3 regions of the Colwellia sp. MB02u-14 genome follow, and region 2 is predicted to be linked to each of the others. Evidence: predicted binding sites of a transcription regulator. Region 2 holds the regulator's gene; each other region holds the start of a gene.
The links. The regulator MetJ, encoded in region 2, represses methionine synthesis genes. The targets are predictions, from matches to a motif close to TAGACGTCTAGACGTCTA.
Positions count from the first base shown of each region.

Region 1: serA (phosphoglycerate dehydrogenase) is a predicted target of MetJ. The motif match lies at 3,408-3,425, and genes of this name have one in related genera.
Region 3: msrA (peptide-methionine (S)-S-oxide reductase MsrA) is a predicted target of MetJ. The motif match lies at 3,424-3,441, and genes of this name have one in related genera.

Region 1 is NZ_JACGUX010000079.1:42,709-48,911, forward strand. Features, by position in the region: gene H4J52_RS10525 (peptide MFS transporter) at 409-1,941, shown strand; gene H4J52_RS10530 (5-formyltetrahydrofolate cyclo-ligase) at 2,066-2,668, shown strand; gene rpiA (ribose-5-phosphate isomerase RpiA) at 2,720-3,376, shown strand; gene serA (phosphoglycerate dehydrogenase) at 3,485-4,714, shown strand; gene H4J52_RS10545 (L,D-transpeptidase family protein) at 5,321-6,203, opposite strand, start outside.
Region 2 is NZ_JACGUX010000001.1:255,288-261,490, forward strand. Features, by position in the region: gene H4J52_RS01045 (DUF2065 domain-containing protein) at 1-21, shown strand, start outside; gene H4J52_RS01050 (adenylosuccinate synthase) at 166-1,464, shown strand; gene H4J52_RS01055 (malic enzyme-like NAD(P)-binding protein) at 1,966-3,207, shown strand; gene H4J52_RS01060 (hypothetical protein) at 3,475-3,840, shown strand; gene metJ (met regulon transcriptional regulator MetJ) at 3,841-4,173, opposite strand; gene metB (cystathionine gamma-synthase) at 4,356-5,513, shown strand; gene metL (bifunctional aspartate kinase/homoserine dehydrogenase II) at 5,554-6,203, shown strand, end outside.
Region 3 is NZ_JACGUX010000079.1:384,172-390,374, reverse strand. Features, by position in the region: gene H4J52_RS12080 (tetratricopeptide repeat protein) at 1-294, shown strand, start outside; gene H4J52_RS12075 (hypothetical protein) at 595-2,553, opposite strand; gene msrA (peptide-methionine (S)-S-oxide reductase MsrA) at 2,828-3,379, opposite strand; gene H4J52_RS12065 (HAMP domain-containing sensor histidine kinase) at 3,540-4,787, shown strand; gene H4J52_RS12060 (response regulator transcription factor) at 4,800-5,369, shown strand; gene H4J52_RS12055 (DUF3083 family protein) at 5,373-6,203, opposite strand, start outside.

The DNA of each region.
Region 1 (6,203 bases), on a different contig from region 2:
ATCAATATATTGCCTTATAAATAAACTGCAAAAATTAACATCTGGAGTTTATCAGCAACGACCTCTTGAATAAAGTAACTTTTTCTCCTTCAAAAAGTAAACGCATTCTGTATTAGCTTGCCTATTAATGGGTTGTTTTGTTTGCCAGAAGTAAACAATGGTAACTAAAACATTACATCTGCTTAATCAAATCTCGGTGCCAAACTATTGCCTTTCATAGCAAGCACAGGTATAACACACGCTGACTTTCGCAAATAAATTTGACAATAATTACAGCGCAAAGAACTTATTTCAATATTTTAAAATGTTTTTAGCGAATTAAAATAATAATATTTAACTGTAATTTACACTTATCTAGAGGATTTTTTTATGAGTACACCTGATGATACAGGTCTAGAGCATTTAGTTATGGGGACACCTGGTAAGGGTTCTTTTTTCGGCCATCCGGCAGGACTACAAACGCTGTTTATCACAGAAATGTGGGAGCGCATGAGTTATTACGGTATGCGTATGCTACTGGTCTTATTTATGACCGCCACCTTACAAGAAGGTGGTTTAGGTTTAACCGTTGCTTCTGCTGCTGCTATCTATGGTTTATATACCGGTAGTGTTTATTTTATGGGCTTACCTGGCGGTTGGATAGCTGACCGATTAATTGGTGGTCAAAAAGCAGTTTGGTACGGCGCAATTATTATTATGATTGGCCATATTATCTTAGCTATTCCGAATGACACCACCTTTTTTATTGGTTTAATCGTCGTCATTTTAGGTACGGGTTTATTAAAACCGAATATTGGCGCTATGGTGGGTCAATTATACTCAGATGAAGATGTTCGTCGTGACAGTGGCTATGCCATTTATTATATGGGCATCAATTTAGGTTCAGTTATTGGCTATGCAGTTTGTGGCTACTTAATGGAAAATGTCGGTTGGCATTGGGCGTTTGGCGCCGCGGCTATAGGTATGGCATTAGGTTTAATTCAATACAAAATGACTACCCCTAAGCTTAACGGTATAGGAGAAAAGCCTGTATACCCGTTATCAGTTAAAGCACAAAAAACAAGCTGGACAGTGATTGGCGTCGTTCTAGCAGTTATTGCTCTGGTAACTTTTGCTGTATTTCAGGGCATATTAACCATTAAACCTGTCACCGTTGCCCAGTATGTTGCCGTAGCATTTTCTTTAATATTTGTTATTTATTATGCGGTTATTTATTTTGGTAGCTCAATTACACCCAATGAGAAGAAAAAGCTTTGGGCGTTATTACTTATTTGTATTGCCTCAGCTTGTTTTTGGTCTGGCTTTGAACAAGCGGGTTCTTCACTCAACTTATTTGCGCGTGATTATACTGACCGTATAGTGGGATCATTTGAAATACCTACGGGTTGGTTCCAAATGACCAACTCGTTCTTTATCGTTTTACTCTCACCTTTTTTTGCCGCTCTATGGATTAACTTAGGTAAAAGAATGGTCAGCCCTTCTTACGGTATAAAGTGTGCTTTTGGTTTAATCATTATGGCCAGTGGTTTTATCGTGATGTTTTTTGCTGCGCAGTATGCGGCATCAGGAATGAAAGTAGCGCCTTATTGGTTAGTCGCCACTTACTTCTTGCACACCGTTGGTGAGCTTTGCTTGAGCCCTGTTGCATTAAGTGCCGTAAGTAAATTATCCCCTAAGCGTTTCGCTGGACAAATGATGGGTGTTTTTGTATTAACCTATTCAATTGGTAATATTATTTCTGGTTTGTTAGCGGGTAACTATGATCCAAATAACGTTGCACAAATTCCTTCACTTTATCTCCAAGTGAGCTTATTCAGTATTGGTATTGGTATCATTATTTTACTGGTTGGTTTCAAATCTAGATTTTGGGAAAACTTACCTGATGATTCAGAAGCATCTGCAACTAACGCAAATGGTTCAACGGCAACGACTAACGCTTAATTAACTGTTAGTCATCGTTAAAGTGATTTTGAAAAGCCAACATCTATTGTTGGCTTTTTTATAGCTAATTTTTACTGTAACTTACTTGTTGTCGTTAGACTTATTTTATAAGGGGTTAAATATCATGAAAACAAGAGATGTGCTTCGCCAAAAAATTCGCTATCAACGCAGTTTATTAAGCGCTGACCAGCAAGCAGAACAATCACTTTTATTATCGAAAAAACTCATTAAAGAAAAAGTAGTTAAAGGCGTTAAACACATCGCTATTTATTTAGCCAATGATGGCGAGTTAAATACTCAGCCTTTTATTGATTGGTGCTGGCAAAATAACATCGCTGTTTATTTACCCGTAATACACCCCTTTAGTCAAGGGAATTTACTTTTTTTACACTATACTGAAACGTCTGCTCTTATCAAAAATAAATATGGTATTTTAGAACCTAAACTTGATGTGCGACATATAATAACTGTTGCGAACTTGGATATAATTTTTACGCCATTAGTCGCCTTCGACCGATACGGCAATAGACTGGGCATGGGCGGAGGGTTTTATGACAGAACGCTTGCTACTTGGTATGCACAATATAAGCAAAACCAACAGACTAAACCGTTACCTATTGGCTTAGCGCATGACTGTCAAAAAGTTGATAACATTCCCAGTGAAACATGGGATATTCCCCTACTTAAAATTATCACCCCTACAATCAGCTATCACTTCGACATTTAATCATCTGCTGATATACTTCTCCCTAATTTCTCCTCGCTAATTAGGATTCACATGACACAAGATGAAATGAAGAAGGCAGCAGCCCTTAAAGCACTTGAATTTATTAAAAACGATACCATTGTTGGCGTTGGCACGGGGTCTACTGTTAATCACTTTATTGACGCCCTAGCAACAATCAAAGACGACATTGAAGGTGCAGTTTCTAGCTCTAAAGTGTCGACTCAGAAGTTGAAAGCTCATGGTATCGAAGTGTTTGAATTGAATGATGTGGGTAGCATAGATGTTTATGTTGATGGCGCCGATGAAATTACTGAATATCTGTCGATGATAAAAGGTGGTGGTGCTGCACTAACTCGAGAGAAAATTGTCGCGGCCGTAGCAAAAACATTTGTCTGTATTGCCGATGAAAGTAAGCAAGTAAAAGTGCTAGGGAAATTTCCACTACCGGTAGAAGTTATTCCGATGGCACGAAGCTATGTGGCTCGTGAATTAGTTAAGTTAGGTGGCGATCCCGTTTACCGTCAGGGCGTAATTACCGATAACGGTTGTGTAATTCTCGATGTACATAACTTAGAGATACTTGATCCTAAGAAACTTGAAAACGATATTAATGCCATTGTAGGGGTTGTTACTAATGGTTTGTTTGCACTACGTGGCGCTGATGTTTTAATTTTAGGCACTAAAGATGGCGCAAAACTCATAAAATAAATCTTTAGAGTTTATACACTATATGCTAATTTAGAAATCTAGCCATCTAAATGCTTTATAGATGGTTAAGGCAATGACCACTATAGTCCTACATGAGATATTAGACCAATGAGCAATAATTCATTAGCAAAAGAAAAAATTAAAATTTTATTACTTGAAGGCGTTCACCCTAGCGCTATTGAAGAGTTAAAAATGAAAGGCTACAGCAATATTGAATGTATAAGTACATCGCTTGCTGAAGAAGATTTAATCAAAAAAATTGCTAATGTCCACTTTATTGGTATTCGCTCACGCACTCAGTTAACCGATCATGTTTTAAGCCATGCCAAGAAACTCGCCGCTATTGGTTGTTTCTGTATTGGTACGAACCAAGTTGACATTAAAGCGGCTCAAAAGCGCGGTATTCCGGTATTTAATGCCCCGTTTTCAAATACCCGCTCGGTTGCCGAACTAGTATTAGGTGAAACTTTATTATTATTACGTGGTATTCCTGAAAAAAGTGCTAAAGCACATCGTGGTGTCTGGCATAAATCTGCGGCAGGCTCTGTAGAAGCTCGCGGAAAAACGTTGGGTATTATAGGTTACGGACATATTGGTACACAGTTAGGTATTTTAGCTGAAACCTTGGGTATGCGTGTTCGCTTTTATGATATCGAAACTAAACTTACCTTAGGTAATGCGAGCCAAGCACCGAGTTTAAAAGCTTTATTACAAGAAGCTGATGTAGTTAGTTTACACGTACCTGAAACGGTTCAAACACAAAACATGATGGCAGCAAAAGAATTTGCAATCATGAAAGACGGTGTTATTTTTATCAATGCTTCTCGTGGCACCGTCGTTGATATTGATGCTCTAGCACAAGCGCTTAAAAGTAAAAAAGTCGCGGGCGCAGCAATCGATGTTTTCCCTGTTGAACCCAAAGGTAATGATGAAGAGTTTATTTCACCCTTACGCGAATTTGACAATGTTATTTTAACACCGCACATTGGTGGTAGTACTAAAGAAGCTCAGTCAAATATTGGCTTAGAAGTAGCGAGTAAACTGGCTAAGTATTCTGACAACGGTTCAACACTTTCAGCGGTTAACTTCCCAGAAGTTTCTTTGCCAGAGCATACGGGTACGAGTCGTTTATTACATATTCATCGTAACCAACCGGGTGTCTTAACCCAGATTAACCAAGCCTTTGCAAAACACAATATTAATATTGCTGCTCAGTACTTGCAAACAGATGATAAAATTGGTTATGTGGTTATTGATATTGAAGCGCAAGATAGTGTGCTTGCATTACGTGAATTAAAGCAGATTGACGGCACAATTCGCGCACGTATTCTTCATTAGTATGCAGAGAATATAATATAAAAACAGCAACGAGACTTAATGAGTCTCGTTTTTTTATTTCCATATTAACGATCCGTCATTTGACCGCATAACAGAACCTATTACAGCCCCAATAATACCCAAAGGAACGAACTTGTTGTCATACTGAATTCAAAAACCTCAGATCTTTTGTAATTATCCATTCTCGTCATAGTGAGTTTATTTCAGTATGATTCCCGTCATGCTGAATTTATTTCAGTATCATTCTCGTTGTTAAGAAAGAGATCCTGAAACAAGTTCAGGATGACGGAATTGGACTTCATACTCACGGTATTTGGGTACATGCTGAATTTATTTCAGTATCATTCCTGTCATACTGAATTTATTTCAGTATCATTCCTGTCATGCTGAATTTATTTCAGTATCATTCCTGTCATGCTGAATTTATTTCAGTATCTGCTCTTTGAGTTTTTAAAGACGAGATCCTGAAACAAGTTCAGGATGACGGAATTGGGCTTCATACTGACGGCGTTTGGCTTCATACTGACGGCGTTTTAGTTCATTCTGATGGAGCTTGGGTTCATACTAATGGAGTTGATTTATGCTCATTGACAATATCTCTTTAGCTCAATTTAATGAAACGACGACACCTTCTGGATTAGCTAGTAGTAAACTCACTTTTTTTAACATTTGAACATTATTACCTATAAAATGTTTTACTGCTTTTGTCATCACTAATTTAACTTCTACCCCCCCCTCAGGGGTTAACGGACTATGAAGTTCTATTTTCTTTCCATCGTGTTCATAAGACATTTTAATTGGCTGCTCTAATATACGAATAAGGGTGCCAATAGGAATATTGTTATATAACCATTCAATATCATTGTCATACAGGCGAATACAGCCAGAACTTGCACGCATACCAATGCCAAAACGTTTATTGGTACCGTGAAGTAAATACTCACTGGTGCCAATACGTAGTGCATATTTACCGAACGGGTTATTGGGCCCTGCCGGAACTTCTTTGACCATTTCTTTACCATGCTCTGCAAAGTAACGAGCGCGCATTTCTTGTGTTGGTCGCCAAGTAGGGTCTTTACGTTTTTCACCAATAGTACTGGTTAAATGGGGTGTTTCGAGCCCTTCTCGGCCAATACCAACAGGAAATACATAGACTAATTTTTCTCCCTTAGGGTAATAATACAACCGCATTTCAGCAAGATTGATCACAATACCTTCACGTTTACCAAAGGGTAGAAGCATTTGTTTTGGAATGACGATGTCACTGCCTGGTTCAAGTAAAAAAGGATCTACATTAGGGTTAGCGGCGAGTAATGCGAAAAAGCCAACATTATAGTTTTCAGCTAACGCTTGAAAGTAATCGCCCTTTATTGCTTTGTGAATCACTTGCTCTCCGATCAACCGGGAATCAGAAGAAGGTAGATTATAAACACTCCCCCAACTTACAAAGGTTATGAAACTACTTAACAACATCCCGAAATTAACAACC
Region 2 (6,203 bases):
TTATGGTTGATGAGCAAATAGGTTAAAGTTTGATATAAATATTTTTTATAAGCCCTTTAGTTAATTGAATATTTTAAAATTGAACTAAAAATCGTCATATATTACTTGGACTACTATTTTATTTTTGATAAAATCGCCGCCTAATTTTTTATCGAAATTGAAAACATGGGCAAAAACGTCGTAGTTCTAGGCACCCAATGGGGTGACGAAGGTAAGGGTAAGATTGTTGATTTACTCACAGATAAAGCTAAGTACGTAGTACGTTATCAAGGAGGCCATAATGCAGGTCATACTTTGGTAATTGACGGTGAAAAAACCGTACTTCATTTAATTCCATCGGGTGTATTACGTGACAATGTGAAATGTTTAATCGGTAACGGCGTAGTTTTATGTCCAAAAGCCTTGATGACAGAAATCGCAATGTTAGAAGCTAAGGGTGTTCCTGTTCGCGAACGCTTACTTATTAGTGATGCTTGTCCGTTAATTCTTCCTTACCATAATGCTTTAGATGCGGCGCGTGAAATTGCTCGTGGTAATAAGCCTATTGGTACGACAGGACGCGGAATTGGTCCAGCTTATGAAGATAAAGTGGCTCGCCGTGGTTTACGGGTTGGTGACTTAGTCTGTGCAGAAACATTTGCAATTAAATTAAAAGAAATTGTTGAATACCATAATTTCTCTTTAGAACATTACTACAAAGTTGAGCCTGTTTGTTATGAAACAGTCCTTGCTGATGCCCTCGCGGTGCGTGATGTGATCCTTAAGATGGTTGCTGATATACCTGAAATGCTTGATCAAGCGCGTAAAAACGGTGAGTCAATTATGTTCGAAGGTGCTCAAGGCACTTTACTGGATATTGATCACGGTACTTACCCTTATGTAACGTCTTCAAATACTACTGCAGGTGGCGTTGCTACCGGTTGTGGTTTTGGACCTCGTCACTTAGATTATATATTAGGCATTACTAAAGCATACACAACGCGTGTTGGTTCGGGTCCTTTCCCAACAGAACTAGACGATGAAGTGGGTGAACACTTAGGCACCGTTGGCCATGAATTTGGCGCAACTACGGGTCGTGAGCGACGTTGTGGTTGGTTTGATGCCGTTGCAATGCATCGCGCGATTCAAGTTAACAGCGTAACAGGTTTCTGTTTAACTAAACTTGATGTTTTAGATGGTTTAAAAACACTTAAAATTTGTACAGGCTACAAAACTCAAGCGGGTGATATTATCACCGTGCCGCCAACGGCTGCTGAAGGTTATGAGTGTATTACACCTGTTTACGAAGAAATGCCGGGCTGGTCTGAAACAACAGTTGGAGCAACTTCTCGTGATGTTTTACCTGCTAATGCAATTGCTTACATCAAGCGTATTGAAGAATTGACAGGCGTACCGGTTGATATTATTTCAACAGGACCAGAACGTAATGAAACTATTATTTTAGTTAATCCGTTCACTGATTAACACATAATACAGCATATTTTCTAAAATAAAATTTTATTAAAACCACCTTTTAGGTGGTTTTTTTTTCATCAAAAATAAAATATATTCAAACATTGATTTGAATATAAATGCAAAAAAAATTACTAACACTACAATCATAAGTTATAAAGTTAATGAACGTTATGGTTTTAATGTTAAAATTTAGTGATAAATTCGCTATTGTGCATTGAAAAAAACAAAAATAGAAAGCTAAGTTTAGCCAGTGAATGAAGTTTATAAAATGTACATAAGTATTAGATGAATAGATTAAGCTATATAACGAATATTTAGTTTTATGATGTGCAATAGAAAAGTGCTGAGGGTATGTTTGTTGTGGCTTCTGGCACTTTTTTATATAAGAATAATGTTGGAACAACATGTAAGATTGCCATAATATATATAACTATACTGTATGTAAAAATAATAAAACTTAAAAAATAGCATAAAAAACATAATAAATTTACCTAACGCATAGGACTCATCATGACTGATTTTCGCCAACAAGCACTTGATTACCATCAATTCCCAACGCCAGGGAAAATAAGTGTCGAATTAACTACCGCTGCTGAAACTAGCCTTGATTTAGCGCTCGCATACAGCCCCGGTGTTGCTGAGCCGGTACGTGCAATTGCAGCAAACCCAGATGATGTTTACAAATATACCGGCAAAGGTAATACGGTTGCTGTTATTACTAACGGTACCGCTATTTTAGGTTTAGGTAATTTAGGTGGTATGGCTGCTAAGCCAGTGATGGAAGGTAAAGCGTTATTGTTTAAGCGATTTGCAAACATTAATTCATTCGATATCGAGGTCAAACATAAGACAGTTGAAGAATTTGTTAATACGGTGGCTAATATTGCAGATAGTTTTGGCGGCATTAACTTAGAAGATATTAAAGCGCCAGAGTGTTTTGCTATTGAAAAGGCCCTTATTGAACGTTGTAAAATACCTGTATTTCATGATGATCAACATGGTACCGCTATCGTTACTGCTGCAGGTATGATCAATGCCTTAGAAATTCAAGGTAAACATATTAAAGACGCCAATATAGTGTGTCTTGGGGCAGGTGCTGCAGCAATTGCTTGTATGGAACTCTTAATAAAATGTGGCGCTCAGCGAGAAAAAATCTACATGTTAGATACTAAAGGTGTTATTCATACTCGTCGTGACGATCTTAATGAATACAAGCGTATGTTTGCTAATAATACCGATAAACGTACGCTAGAAGATGTCATCGATGGCGCAGATGTATTTGTCGGTGTTTCTGGGCCAAATTTACTTTCTGTTGAAAATGTAAAAATGATGGCGGCGAATCCGGTGATATTTGCTTGTTCAAACCCCGATCCTGAAATTAAACCAGCATTAGCGCTTGCTGTTCGCGATGATCTTATTATTGCCACTGGACGTTCTGATTACCCTAACCAAGTTAATAATGTTTTATGTTTTCCTTTTATTTTCCGTGGAGCATTAGATGTTCGTGCTAGAAGGATTAACGATGAAATGAAAATTGCTGCTGTTAATGCCATCCGTGAATTAGCAAAAGAACCTGTTTTGCAGGAAGTGCTAGATGCTAGCGGTGAGCAAAGTTTAACTTTTGGTAAGGAATATATCATTCCTAAACCAATGGACCCGCGTTTATGTGGTCGAGTTGCACTTGCTGTTGCCCAAGCTGCGGTTGATTCTGGCGTTGCCGCATTAGCGATGCCTGAAAATTATATGGAATAATCAGCGCAAAGGAGCAATCGTGGTTTATGTGGTCGAGTTGCACTTGCCCAAGCTGTGGTTGATTCTGGCGTTGTCGCATTAGCGATGCCTGAAAATTATATGGAATAATCAGCGCAAAGGAGCAATCGTGGTTTATGTGGTCGAGTTGCACTTGCCCAAGCCGCGGTTGATTCTGGCGTTGCCGCATTAGTGATGCTTGAAAATTATATGGAATAATCAGTAAAATGTAATGCAAATAAACTAAGATGAACACGCGGGAGAGCCATAATGAAAAACGTAACAAAAGCAGTTTTACTTTCTACGCTTGTTTACCCAGGAGTTGGCCAACTAGTTTTTCAGTCCTATCGGCGTGCAATAGCGCTAATTTTAGTATTTTCAATAACGGCTTATGTGTATATTGAAGAGGTGGTCAGTAAATATCAGCCACTTATTGATAGAGTAAAATCAGGTGAAATTGGGCTAAACAGCCAAGTACTTGCAAATGAAATAGCAAAACACCCTATTACTTTTGATCCGTTCTGGGTGAGCACATTAACCTATATACTCGTAATTTGTTGGGGAGTGGGTGTTATCGATGCTTATCGTTTAGGCATAAAAAAAGACGCTAAAGCGTCTTTAAATGAGTGTAAATAATTACTGCTCGTCATCTACTTCAAATTGACTAAAGTCGGTAATCCCCTTTGCTATCAGTGCATCTCGAACACTTTTGGGGAGCATTTCAGTATTGTCTTTTGTCAAATCACCATCATCAGGAAGAGGCTGTCCAGTAAAAGCATGTAAAAAAGCTTCACATAATAATTCACTGTTTGTCGCATGGCGTAAATTATTAACTTGTCGACGTGTGCGTTCGTCAGTTAACACCTTAAGCACACGCAACGGAATTGATACGGTGATTTTTTTAACTTGCTCACTTTTTTTCCCATGTTCGGCGTATGGTTTTATATAATCGCCATTCCACTTTGCCATCTAATTACCTTGTTTAGCTAAATTATTTTTTATAGGTTCGATTTTACTGGTTGTTGGCGTTGAGTCAATAACGAATGTGTAGAAGTTTAGAAGTCTAAAGTTCTTGACCGGCAAAAGTAAAGCGTTTAGAGTTATAGACGTCCAAACATCTATTTGATTTTATTGTCCAATTGGAGCAAAAAATGACAAGCAAAAAACCAGCAACATTGGCGGTTAGAGCGGGTATTAATAGTGATAAACACCATGGTGGCGTTGTACCTGCAATTCATTTATCGAGTACTTACGCTTTAAAAGGCTTTAATGATAAGCGCCAGTTTGATTATTCTAGGACAGGAAATCCAACACGAAGTACATTTGGGCAAGCTATTGCTGATTTAGAGCATGGCGCAGTTGGTATAGTCACTAGTACCGGTATGTCTGCTGTTCATTTAATCTGTCAACTACTGACAACACAAGATACTGTTATTATCCCCCATGACTGTTATGGTGGCAGTTATCGATTATTTACCCATTTAGCAAAACGTGGCCAATTTAATGTTATCGTTGTTGACCAAAACGATGAGGAAGCCTTAGCTCAAGCACTGGCGAAAAAGCCAAGATTAGTTCTGGTTGAATCACCGAGTAACCCATTATTACGTTTGGTTGATATAGAAAAGGTCACTCAGGCGAGTCATAATGTAGGAGCTTTAGTTGCGGTAGATAATACTTTTCTTTCACCTCTTTTGCAGCAGCCGTTATTATTAGGCGCGGATATTGTTTTTCATTCAACAACTAAATATATTAACGGTCATAGTGATGTGGTTGGTGGTGTATTAGTAACAAAAGACCAGGAGCTTGGTGTAGAACTTGCGTGGTGGGCAAATTGTATTGGTATTACGGGCTCACCATTTGACAGCTATCTTGCATTACGCGGCTTAAAAACATTGCCTATTCGCATGAAACAACATCAAGAGAATGCAAATGTTGTGGCAAAATACCTAAAAAATCACTCAGCAATTAATGCCGTGTATTTTCCTGGTTTGAAAGATCATCCAGGACATGAAATTGCTAAGCGGCAACAAAAAGATTTTGGCGCTATGATGAGTTTTGAAATAAAAGGCGGTGTTGAAGCGGTTAAAGTGTTGTTTGATAAGTTAGCACTCTTTACCTTGGCACAATCGTTAGGTGGCGTCGAAAGTTTAATCAGTCATCCATCAACGATGACTCACGCAGGTATGGAGATTGAAGCACAAATTGCTGCAGGTATCACGCAATCCTTAGTCAGAATTTCTGTAGGTATTGAAGATATTACTGATATTATCAGTGATTTGGAACAAGCTTTACTTGCGAGCCAAATTTAAGTTTTTAGGCTATTTTTAGTAGAATAATTAATGAGTGAAAATGACACAGTCAAATACAGTAGAACCGTTATCATCCGGGAATAACCAACTTGCCAAACATGCTATACATGCACATAAATTTGGTGGTAGCAGCTTGGCAACCACACAATGTATTGAGCGTGTGGTTGCTATTATTCGCAAAAATTGTCAGTTAGATGATTTAGTCGTTGTCTCTGCTAATGGTAATACGACGGATGACTTATTCAATATTTATGAACTCGCTGTTGAAAATAGTCAGGATCTTTTAGTTGCCATTGAGGCATTAAAACAGTCACAAAGTGTATTAATTAGTGAACTATTAAATAAGAGTAGAGCCGCATGCTTAATTGAGATTTTGTCTGATGATATAGATCAATTAACCGTTTGGTTAACAGAGCAACCGCGTCAACATCATGCTGATATGCTGGCCTATGGAGAAGTGTGGTCTGCGCGTTTATTATCCGCAGTGCTGAGTGAGCAAGTGTGTCCAAGTTATTCAATTGATGCGCGTGATTTCTTAGTTATTAATAACGATAAAGAGTGTGCAGTTGATAATCAAAGCAGCAAAAAACAATTTCAGGAAATATTACAAAAGGGAAAGTTGGCAGTCATTACTGGCTACATTACTAAAAACTCACGAGGTGAGACCTGTACATTAGGACGTAATGGCAG
Region 3 (6,203 bases), on a different contig from region 2:
CTTATCGCTAAGCTTGAACTCGCGAGCCAAGCGGCCGATTCACCTGAAATTAAAGCGCTAGAAGCTCAACTCGCAAATGATACGGATAATATAGAACTACAACATCAACTTGTTGCCCAGTACAGCCAAGTTAATCGTCATGAAGAAGCGTTGGTATTATTATTTAGACTCATGCAAAAAGATAGTGCAGACACGGCGAGCAAAGATTTATATCTTGATGTGCTAAAGGCATTGCCTGATGGCGATCCATTAGCGAATAAATATCGAAGAAAATTATACACCTTGATGTATTAATTGCATAAAACAGTTAATGCAAAGTTTTATTTATTACTTAATTTGAAAAATAGCATAGGAATGAACTACTTTCTTACTTAATGCGCAAATTTGATTCAACATGGTTTAAAAGCTCAAAGGCAGGTCGATAATTTAATTGTGATTAGAAGTAAACTGAAAACCAAAAACTTCAGGACTACTTATTATTATGTGTGTTTGCCCTTATATTACCCTTCAATTTTTTGTTAAATATCTAATGGCCTAATTATTTAAAGTAGTTGATAATAATTAGGCCATTAAAAAATAAAATGATTAGTGAACTTATAGATTATTTAATTTGGTTAACAAGTCCTTTTGCTCAGATGATAAGTGAGTCTCTTGCTTTAATAACAAGTTTAATAGAGGCTTGATGCCAGAGCTATAATTTAATAATGTCCAGTCTAGTGCTGTTAAACCTAAATTATTATTAAAGGGTTCACTTTCAAACGTTGGCTCAAGCAATAATTTAATTAGTTGGATGTTCTTTTGTCTAACGGCTTGGAAGAGTACTGATTTATGACTTTTATTGATTAACTTTCCTTTTTTTAAAAGATCAATTGTAAACTCACTGTATTCTGGTATTGCTAGTAATTCATCTAGGGATGAATTATGTATTGGTACGCCTAGGCTAAACCAATCAAATAATATGTCTTGTGGTACCCTTTCTTGTATCCCTATCTCGATAAGAAACCTATTGTTTCGATATAAGTAGTCTAGAGGTATACTTCTACTGTTTAACGAATCTCCGATTTTTGACCAGTTCCCTAAAACAATATTAGTATTCATTAAGGTTGATGTATTTCTGAATTTTTTGCTTGTTCTATCGGCTTTAACTTTTGGTTCTAGAGGCATATTAGGAAAAATATAACTTTTGATATACCAGTCAACATATATATCACCCATTAGTTTCATTCGCTCAATCATAGGTTTTGTATCTGTAGCTTTCTTTATAGCTATTAAATCGAGCAAGATTTTTTTTTCTAACAAGTTATCAAATCGATAATGAGAATTTTTAGGAATTTTCTTACATGATGGGTCATAAGAGAATATGAATTCTGGCCATGCTTTTTGTGCTATTTGAAGTCGCTCCGCGTAAGTAATTACAGCGTTGCGTAAGTCATCGTCTATTTTATCAAATGCTTCTAGAGTTGTATTTGTAACTTTCTGTTTTAATGCTATTTTTTGTTCTTCTTTTAAAGAACCTCTACTGCTCAGGTATGATGACAATATATCTGCGTCAACAGGAATATCATGTTCAAGTAACATATCCAATTTAGTATTAAAGATATTACTATCCTCGGCCAATTGTAATATATTTACCGGTTTCGGTCTTTGGTCATATTGCATTTTATCTTTTAGTAGGACATTTATAGCATCTGAACGATCACCCAAAGACTTTTCTAGTATAATCTTTAAAGATTCTTGTTTTGAGTATTTTGCTGCAAAGCTGGTATAAGAATAATTAACCCCACCATTAAAAAATTCATTCCAATGATGGTTACGTTCACTATCTGGTAAGTGCTTAATCATAAGCAATAAAACATTTGTTTCAACGTTCGGAGAAAGTGCATTTAATATGGTGTTGGGTCTAATAGGTACACCAGAGTCGACTAAGCTCTGAAAGATTGAAATATCGGGTAAAGTTCCTTTTTTCTCAAGTAAAAACTCGATTATAGATTTAGGGTGACCATAAAAAGCAGACAAGTTCATATGTACATCCAACTCGCCCGCCTTTACTGCATCAGCTATGGATTGGTAATCTCCTTTGAATTTATCTATTTGTTTAAAATTGTACAGTAACTGTTCTTTGTTTACTTTTTCAGATATATAAATTGGTGGTTCGAATAAAATGGATGCAGTTTCTACTTCAGTGCGATCATAGAGTTTTGAATCGATTAAAATATTCCGTATTTCTTGGTTGTTAAAGCCGCTTTTTTTATAAAAATTTAATAAGTTAATTAGTGATTGATTGTTATATTGGGTGCGGTTACTCATTACATCAGATACATAAAGTGCAGAATGACATGTTCCTAATTTTGATAGGCTTAAAGTGTTCGTTGTGTTTTTGGTCTGAATAGCATGGCGATTTAATTTAGAAGTGCTTAAATCATTGGTTACTTTTGTTTCATTACTTACAAGGAGATTTTCCGAATTTCTGTTTGTTGAGCTACCACTATCAAACATCAGGTAAACTAGAGTGCTGCAAAGTACTGCCAAAATGAATAAGACTTTATTGGTCATTAAACTTTCCTGTAGTTTTAAATAAAGGCCACCAAGAAGCACACCTCGCTTCTGTTTGGCAAGTTAAAGCCTTGCCAGACAGCGTCCATTAGCGAACAAATATTGAATAAAATTATACACCTTGATGTATTAAGTCATTAATCATCGGTATGTAAACCATTAAAAGTCTCACTTATTATTTATAGGAGGGACTTAAAACGTGGCCTATACCCAGATAAAAAATATTGATGAAGCCTTAATATAAAGTTTAAGCTACATCAGCTATCTATTTAGTCTAAGTCTCTGTAGGTTTTAGTTTACCTACAAAGGTTTTTCTAAATTTTGCTAATTTTGGCGAAACAACCGTTTGGCAATAAGGGTTACCAGGATTGTTATTAAAATAGTCTTGATGTAAGTCTTCACCAGAGAAGAACACTGATGCTTTGGTCACTTCGGTCACGACAGCTGAACTGTACATATTACTAGCGTCGACTTCTTTAATAATATCTTTAGCAGTTTGCTGTTGATCTTTATTGTGATAAAAAATTCCTGAACGATACTGAGTACCTATATCGTTGCCTTGACGATTTAACTGACTGGCATCGTGCAGTGTGAAGAAAACTTCTAAGATTTCACGACTCGTAATTGCGCTGTTATCAAAAGTTAGTTGCACAACTTCGGCATGACCCGTTTGACCTAAGCAAACATCTTCATAGGTTGCTAGTGCGGCACTCCCCCCCATATAACCTGAGATTGCAGATTTAATTCCTATTAATTGGTTGTATGCCCCTTCAATACACCAAAAGCAACCGCCAGCTAGTGTGATTTTTTCTTCATGTGATGACATTAAAATTAACCGTAATATATGTAATTAAAATAACTGTACAGCAATAGACGTTTAGATGTCTATATGTTTTTATTTGAAATTTAAAAAAACTACTTTTGATCCGTTTTAAAGGTCAAAATTAGCGTAATATCAACACATACTATTAACTAGAACAAACGTTATGTCTTTATTTTTTCGAAAATTCAATCAAGTTCGCACGGTTCTATTACTGCGCAGTGTGGTCATTATCATTCAGCTTATATTGATATTTTTTGTTAACGTAGTTTTGGCATATCAGCTTCCTTGGTTACCGTTAATCATTGTTATTTTAAGCGAAATTTTATTTACCTTAGCGAGCTATTTATATTATCGTTCGGGTAAAGAAGCAGATAAGTTTGCTTTACTTGGGCAAGTTTGTGCTGATATTTTATTTCTAGCACTCATTCTTTATTACAGTGGTGGAGCAACTAATGCCTTCGTCTCTTTACTGCTTATCCCTATTGCTATTGCAGCTGTAACATTACCCCCGCTAATGTTAGGAGGTGTTGCGTTACTAGCTATTGCTTCTTACAGTGTTTTACTTTGGTTATTACCCATGTCAGTTATGCATGGCAATATGGAAAGTCACTTTATTGGTATGTGGATTAACTTTCTATTTTCTAGCATTGTCGTTGCTACAGTTGTTGGGCGAATGGCTCGAAGAATTTCCCAAAAAGAATTAGCGATAGCAGCTTTTCGGGAAGAGCAATTAAAGCAAGAAAAAGTCATGTCATTAGGTGTTGCTTCAGCACAAATAACGCATCAGCTCGCCACGCCTATTGCTACAGTACAGCTACTGGTCGATGAGCTCAGTGATGAGTTACCAGAACACCCGGTGGTGGCAGACCTTCAATTACAATTATTACGCTGTAGTAAAAGTTTAGCTGAATTTCGTGAAATGGTTTTTGAGATAAAAGAGCAAAAATCAAAGGTAGTTTATTGTACTGACATTATTAAACAGGTAGCTGAACATATTAGTCTTAATTACCCAGAGATTAGTGCTAATTTTTTACCTAATAATAATCAGTCTCCATTAGGTAAAAACGCAGAAATATTAGCAGATTCCTCTTTATTACCGGCGATTTTAAATTTAGTCAATAATGCCGTCCAAGCAACTAAAATGAATAATAGTGATAGAATTGAACTATCCAGTGCCTGTGATCACATAAACTGGCAGCTAAGTATTCGTGATTTTGGTCGGGGTTTTACTCCCTCAACGTTAAGTGAGTTAGGCGTTAAACCTGTCAATAGCAAGCATGGTTTAGGTATGGCTGTATTTTTGAGTCATGCAAGTTTAGAGCGATTAGGTGGAAGATTAACCTTAACCAATCATCTTGATGGTGGCGCTTTAGTAACGTTAAAATTACCCTTAATTACTGATGGTATGTAAGGAGTGAAGTGAATGAAACTATTAATTGTTGAAGACGATAGCGCCTTTGCAAGTATGCTTAAACGGCGTATGGAAAAATATGGATATAGCTGTTGGTTAGCCAATAATATTAATGATGCGTTATTGACTTGTCATCGTCAGTTACCTGAATTTATATTACTGGATATGAAGCTTCATCATGAGAGTGGCTTGAATTTGATTACTCCCATGAGAAAATTGCTACCACATAGTCGCATTATTCTTTTAACTGGGTTTGCGAGTATTGCTACCGCTGTTGACGCAATAAAACTTGGCGCTGATGATTACCTCACTAAACCGGTAGATACACAAACGTTGTTATCGGCATTAGCTAAAAATAATAATTCTTCTATAAAACACTCAATGCCTACTTTCAATAGAGGGGAAGATATTAACAATGAGCCAACGCTTTCAACTGAGCAAGTTGAATGGGAGCACATTCAACAGGTATTAAAATTTAATAATGGTAATGTTTCAGCAACCGCACGTCAGCTTTCAATGCACCGCAGAACGTTACAAAGGAAGCTGCAAAAAAAACCAACGGTTAATACCGGCGCTCGTTAAGCATTATTCTTGAAAGTCATAAGCAATATGTTGATGAAACCTTACGGTTAGTTCATCTTTATTGATTGGAATTTCAAGCTCTGTTGCTAATAAACGCATGGCTTGCTCTATTTGATTCATAAATCTCCCGTATCCGCTATGTTGTGAATCCTCTGTGGTAGCAACAAAAATCAACTGTACATTATCAACCAGTTCATCCGCCTTCCATTTGCTAACCAAGCCACAAGGGCTTTGTTTAGGGTTATAACCTAACATTTGTAGTTCACCTATTTTTGAAATTATTTCATGCAAACTATGACGAACAATTGGCACTAAACCATTAGCAATTAAGGCGCCGTTGTTTAAATTAAATCGCTTTGCCACCAGTGAAAAAGTATCAGTTAAGTAGGTATAAAGTGGATTATAGGGGTCTTTAGAATTAGCATCAATATCAACTAAACCCAATAAACGATTATCAATGGTTAAGTTAATAACCGCATAACTGATTGCCGAGCAGTCAGGTGATATCACGACATTATGAGCATTATAACGGTCATAAATGGGGCGTAACTTATGCGCTTGTGTCCCTAAACAGCCCTTATTCTTAGCAAATAAATCATAGGTGAGATGCTGATGGTCACGCAGGCGAATAGCCTTATTCGGTAAATTTATTTGCTCAGAAAAGCTATGAAGTAATGTTGTTACTTTCTGATGGAATATGGCAGCGTTGAAACGAATATCGTCGCCTGAAGCTAAGAATAACAACGTAATTTTTTTTACACGAATACAGGCATCAAAAAAAGAGTTCTGTAGTTCATGGTTTTGTGGATCGTAATAAAATAAAATTTGCTGATT